2 regions of the Citrobacter meridianamericanus genome follow, and region 1 is predicted to be linked to the other one. Evidence: predicted binding sites of a transcription regulator. Region 1 holds the regulator's gene; the other holds the start of a gene.
What was found. The regulator LexA, encoded in region 1, represses DNA repair genes until DNA is damaged. The targets are predictions, from matches to a motif close to TNCTGTATGTACATACAGNA.
Positions count from the first base shown of each region.

Region 2: umuD (translesion error-prone DNA polymerase V autoproteolytic subunit) is a predicted target of LexA. The motif match lies at 1,627-1,646, and genes of this name have one in related genera.

Region 1 covers NZ_CP101036.1:4,921,798-4,925,008, reverse strand. Annotated here, with positions in the region: gene plsB (glycerol-3-phosphate 1-O-acyltransferase PlsB) at 1-259, opposite strand, end outside; gene NMD08_RS23940 (diacylglycerol kinase) at 431-799, shown strand; gene lexA (transcriptional repressor LexA) at 909-1,517, shown strand; gene dinF (MATE family efflux transporter DinF) at 1,588-2,907, shown strand; gene NMD08_RS23925 (CsbD family protein) at 3,044-3,211, shown strand, end outside.
Region 2 covers NZ_CP101037.1:97,640-100,850, reverse strand. Annotated here, with positions in the region: gene NMD08_RS26350 (IS5 family transposase) at 1-355, opposite strand, end outside; one part of gene NMD08_RS26345 (IS1-like element IS1B family transposase) at 643-1,091, opposite strand; one part of gene NMD08_RS26345 (IS1-like element IS1B family transposase) at 1,091-1,340, opposite strand; gene umuD (translesion error-prone DNA polymerase V autoproteolytic subunit) at 1,666-2,100, shown strand; gene umuC (translesion error-prone DNA polymerase V subunit UmuC) at 2,090-3,211, shown strand, end outside.

The DNA.
Region 1 (3,211 bases):
CGTGAATAAACACGTAGCGCGGCAGCAGAGTCCCGTCTATCTCCAGCGGTTCCAGGGGATCGGGGAGATCGTGCACCAGACATTGGGCACGCAGCGTCAGCAAGTCTGCTTTTGAATTGTACGGTAGGACGTACATAATGGGACGAGACGTATCGAGTCCCAATTCCGGGGCAGGTTCTGCCGGAATAGACTTGCTTTTTACCAGGATGCTTAATGGTAAATTCAGTAATTTGTAGTAAATTCGTGGCCAGCCGGACATAAACGATGTAAAGCCTCTGGTTAATAATGCAAATGCGCTGCAAGGATATCAGAAAGTTTAGTGAATTTCTGTGGTATCCCGTCATACTTCGCGCTGCTTTGCCACCCCCTGAAACAAACGGGGTAACGTTACAATGACATTGACGCTAATAATGTAAAAAGGTTCTTTTTGATGGCCAATAATACCACTGGATTCACCCGAATTATCAAAGCTGCAGGCTATTCCTGGAAAGGTTTTCGCGCCGCATGGATCAATGAGGCGGCATTCCGCCAGGAAAGCGTTGCCGTGCTGCTGGGCGTAGCTATCGCCTGCTGGCTGGACGTCGATGCGATTACCCGCGTGCTGTTAATTGGTTCCGTGATGCTGGTGATGATCGTTGAAATCCTCAACAGTGCGATTGAGGCGGTGGTTGATCGCATAGGCTCTGAGTATCACGAACTTTCCGGCCGGGCGAAAGATATGGGTTCTGCGGCGGTGTTGTTGTCTATTTTCGTTGCTCTGATCACCTGGGGCATTCTGTTGTGGCCGCATTTGCGATAAGGATTCCACATCTTCATAAATCTCCTGCTTTTTGTGCAGTTTGCGGTTCCAAAATCACCTTTAGCTGTATATACTCACAGCATAACTGTATATACACCCAGGGGGCGGAATGAAAGCGTTAACGGCCAGGCAGCAAGAGGTGTTTGATCTCATTAGAGATCACATCAGCCAGACAGGTATGCCACCGACGCGTGCGGAGATCGCGCAGCGTTTGGGGTTCCGTTCCCCAAACGCTGCTGAAGAACATCTGAAAGCGCTGGCGCGTAAAGGTGTGCTGGAAATTGTCTCCGGTGCATCGCGTGGTATTCGACTGCTGCAGGAAGAAGAAGAAGGATTACCGCTTGTCGGTCGTGTGGCGGCAGGCGAGCCACTTCTGGCGCAGCAACACATCGAAGGCCACTACCAGGTCGATCCCTCATTGTTCAAACCGAACGCCGATTTTCTGCTGCGGGTTAGCGGTATGTCGATGAAAGATATCGGTATTATGGACGGCGATTTGCTGGCGGTGCATAAAACTCAGGACGTGCGTAACGGACAGGTTGTTGTTGCCCGTATCGACGACGAAGTCACGGTTAAGCGCCTGAAAAAGCAGGGCAACAAGGTTGAACTTCTGCCAGAAAACAGTGAATTTAAACCTATCGTTGTCGATCTGCGCGAGCAAAACTTCACCATTGAAGGGCTGGCGGTAGGCGTCATTCGTAACGGTGAATGGCTGTAATCATGTATTAATACTGTGGCGCATTCTGCGCCACAGCTAGTTTTCACTTCTTTTCATCAGGCTTTCCTGTATGCCTTTCTTTACCGCCTCTGATAAAGCGCTCTGGCACCTCGCCTTACCGATGATCTTCTCCAATATCACCGTTCCCTTGCTGGGGTTGGTGGATACTGCTGTGATTGGTCATCTGGACAGCCCGGTCTATCTTGGCGGCGTTGCTGTCGGGGCCACGGCGACCAGTTTTCTCTTTATGCTGCTTCTTTTTTTGCGCATGAGTACCACCGGTCTTACCGCGCAGGCATTTGGTGCGAAAAATCCACAGGCGCTGGCGCGCGCGCTGGTACAGCCGCTGATGCTGGCATTGGGCGCAGGGGTACTTATCGCGCTGTTTCGCACGCCGATTATCGATTTAGCGCTGCATATTGTCGGGGGAAGTGAACCTGTACTTGAACAAGCCCGGCGTTTCCTTGAAATCCGCTGGCTCAGCGCGCCAGCCTCGCTGGCGAATCTGGTGCTGCTCGGCTGGTTGCTGGGCGTGCAGTATGCGCGAGCGCCGGTTATCCTGCTGATTGTCGGCAATATTCTCAACATTGCGCTCGATTTATGGCTGGTGATGGGTCTGCATATGAACGTGCAGGGTGCGGCACTGGCAACGGTGATTGCTGAATATGCCACACTGCTTATCGGTCTGATGATGGTGCGCAAAGTCCTGCATATGCGCGGAATATCGCTGGCAATGTTGAAACAGGCGTGGCGGGGCAACTTCCGTCGTTTGTTGGCACTCAACCGTGACATCATGCTGCGTTCGCTGCTGTTGCAGCTCTGCTTTGGGGCCATTACGGTGCTGGGGGCGCGTCTGGGAGGCGATATCATTGCGGTTAATGCCGTACTGATGACTTTGCTGACGTTTACCGCTTATGCACTGGACGGATTTGCCTATGCCGTGGAAGCGCATTCGGGCCAGGCCTATGGGGCGCGGGACGGCAGCCAGTTGCTGGATGTCTGGCGAGCAGCGTGTCGACAGTCAGGAATTGTGGCAATCCTTTTTTCGCTGATCTATGCCTTGTTTGGCGAGCAGATTGTGGCGCTGCTGACCTCACTGTCGCAAATCCAACTTTTGGCCGATCGCTATCTTTTCTGGCAGGTGGTTTTACCGCTGGTGGGCGTGTGGTGTTATCTGCTTGACGGTATGTTTATTGGCGCAACGCGGGCTGCAGAAATGCGTAACAGTATGGCCGTTGCCGCAGTGGGATTCGCCTTAACGCTCCTGACGTTGCCGTGGCTGGGAAATCATGGTTTGTGGCTGGCGTTAACCGTTTTCCTCGCGTTGCGCGGGCTGTCGCTGGCCTTTATCTGGCGGCGTCACTGGCGTAATGGAACCTGGTTTGCCTGATCAGAATGGTTAAAAATTCCGAATAGTAAATAAAACCCAGAATCACTGACTACACTTATTCTCACGTCCAGAGAAAACAGCATGTGTCTGGACATGGCACTCTCGCTATTCACAACCTAACGATGAGGACTTGATGATGAATAAAGACGAAGTCGGCGGCAACTGGAAGCAGTTTAAAGGTAAAGTGAAAGAGCAATGGGGCAAACTGACCGATGATGATATGACGGTCATTGAAGGTAAACGTGACCAACTGGTTGGTAAAGTCCAGGAGCGTTACGGTTACGCCAAAGATCAGGCGGAAAAA
Region 2 (3,211 bases), on a different replicon from region 1:
AAGTGCCTTGGGTCATCATGACGCCTGCTTCGGCCAGCCAGCGATTGATGGTCTTGAACAATTGACGGGCCAGTTGATGCTGCTCGAGCAGGTGGCGGAAATTCATGATGGTGGTGCGATCCGGCAGGGCGCTATCCAGGGATAATCGGGCAAACAGGCGCATGGAGGCGATTTCGTACAGGGCATCTTCCATGGCACCGTCGCTCAGGTTGTACCAATGCTGCATGCAGTGAATACGCAGCATGGTCTCCAGCGGATAGGGCCGTCGGCCATTGCCCGCCTTGGGATAAAACGGCTCGATGACAGCGGTCATATTCTGCCATGGCAGAATCTGCTCCATGCGGGAGAGGAAAATCTCTTTTCGGGTCTGACGGCGCTTAGTGCTGAATTCACTATCGGCGAAGGTGAGTTAATGGCTCATGATGTCCCTCTGGGATGCGCTCCGGATGAATATGATGATCTCATATCAGGAACTTGTTCGCACCTTCCCTAGACTTAACGATGTTAAAATTTTGGTTGTATTAAAATCCTCCTGCGAAAGTGAAATCATCCATGTATTATCTTTATGATAGTCGGTGATATAAATAAAATGAGATGTAAAAGGCGTTGAGTGATTGAACTCTCCTAGGTAATGACTCCAACTTATTGATAGTGTTTTATGTTCAGATAATGCCCGATGACTTTGTCATGCAGCTCCACCGATTTTGAGAACGACAGCGACTTCCGTCCCAGCCGTGCCAGGTGCTGCCTCAGATTCAGGTTATGCCGCTCAATTCGCTGCGTATATCGCTTGCTGATTACGTGCAGCTTTCCCTTCAGGCGGGATTCATACAGCGGCCAGCCATCCGTCATCCATATCACCACGTCAAAGGGTGACAGCAGGCTCATAAGACGCCCCAGCGTCGCCATCGTGCGTTCACCGAATACGTGCGCAACAACCGTCTTCCGGAGCCTGTCATACGCGTAAAACAGCCAGCGCTGGCGCGATTTAGCCCCGACGTATCCCCACTGTTCGTCCATTTCCGCGCAGACGATGACGTCACTGCCCGGCTGTATGCGCGAGGTTACCGACTGCGGCCTGAGTTTTTTAAATGGCGGAAAATCGTGTTGAGGCCAACGCCCATAATGCGGGCGGTTGCCCGGCATCCAACGCCATTCATGGCCATATCAATGATTTTCTGGTGCGTACCGGGTTGAGAAGCGGTGTAAGTGAACTGCAGTTGCCATGTTTTACGGCAGTGAGAGCAGAGATAGCGCTGATGTCCGGCAGTGCTTTTGCCGTTACGCACCACCCCGTCAGTAGCTGAACAGGAGGGACAGCTGATAGAAACAGAAGCCACTGGAGCACCTCAAAAACACCATCATACACTAAATCAGTAAGTTGGCAGCATCACCACCTCGCTGAACCTTGCCATATAAGCATCGTACTCAGCCTGGTCTTCAGGAGATAAAAAATTTGGTGGGAGGAGCATCAGAATCCTTTCATCCTAGCTTGTATACCTTCTTCGTAGGCCAGCTCGCCATTATCGGTAAAAGATGGTTTTTGATGTTTATGATAAAGCTTAATTTTTCGTCAGGCTTGATAGCGTTACCGGAGAGATTTGATCTTTTCTCTTCAACTCGCAATACTGTTTATACATACAGTACAAGAATTCGAGTGTAGCTATGTCTGTTATCCTTGAGCACATTAGCAACAAGCCTTACGAAATGGCACCTTTTTTCAGTGATTTACTAAGCTGTGGAGTGATGAGTCCGTGCGCCGGGCATGAAGATAATGAATTAAATTTGCATGAATATGTAGTCCGCAACCGCCCCTCAACCTTCTTTGTCAGGGCGGCGGGCCTCAGTATGATCAATGCCGGTATCAATGATGGAGCAATACTGGTTGTGGATCGGTCTTTAACAGCACGACACGGCTCTATCGTCGTTGCGCTGGTGGATGGAGAGTTTACGGTAAAGATCTTACACACGTATCCTGAGCTGCTTTTGATGCCTTCTAATCCAGCCTATAAGCCGATACGTGTAAATCCTGAATCCCTTGAGATATGGGGCGTCGTCACCTTTGCACTGAATCAGTTCAGCCATGTACATGCACGTTGATATTAACGGAGCCTATGCGGCATTTGAGTGTGCGATGGATCCCAAGCTGTCAAAAAAGCCGCTCATCATAGCCAGCAATAACGATTCGTCCGTCATTGCAATGAATAAACTGGCTAAAAGCGTTGGTATTAAGCGTGGGACCCCAATTTTTAAGTGCAGGGATTTGATTCAGCAACACCGGATCGAAGTCCGGAGCTCTAACTTTACTTTGTATGAAGACTACTCAAATCGCTTCCATGAAACGCTGGAAAGCTTCGCGCCTCAATCGAGTCGATATAGCATAGATGAAAATTTCATGTTATTGAAAAACATGAACAAGATAATAGATTATGAAGATTACGGCCGGTTGATCAGAAGTACACTTCTTCATAATCTGTCCCTTACCTGTGGTGTGGGTTGTTCAAGCACCAAAACCCTCGCTAAATTATGCACCTATGCGAGCAAACGATGGGCAGCTACAGGCGGGGTTGTAGTTTTGACTGATCAGGCCAGGATCAGGAAGCTCCTGAGCCTGATCAGTACCAGAGAAATATGGGGTATTGGTCGAAAGATTAGTGAACGCCTGTCGGCTTTCGGGATCATCACTGCCGGTGATTTTTATAATAGCGACGTTCGCTTTTTACGTAAAAGCTTTGGCGTTGAAATCGAGCGTACCTGGCGGGAACTGCATGGCGAACCATGTTTCCGGCTGCACGAGTCTCCTCCTGTCAGGCAACAGATTATCGTTTCCAGAAGTTTTGGTCAGCGCCTTAATGAGATAGGCAAGCTACATGAGGCAGTTTCATTTTTTACCGCCCGGGCGGCAGAGCAGCTGCGCAAGGATGGCTCGTGGACCCGTCAAATCACAGTCTTCATTCAGAGTAGCAATTATGCGCAAGGTGAAAACCGCTACAGCAATTGTGGTATCGAGCCGCTTACCGCTACACAGGACACCCGCGATCTGGTTGATGCAGCCATGACCATCCTGAACCGCATTTACAGACCCGGGATAGCGTATGCGAAAGCAGGGGTAATGCTCTCCGCTATGACTGACGGCACAGAGCAACTCAGCCTGTTTGATACTCGCCCGGCCAGGCCTGGCAGTCAGGCACTGATGAAAGTTATGGACCGG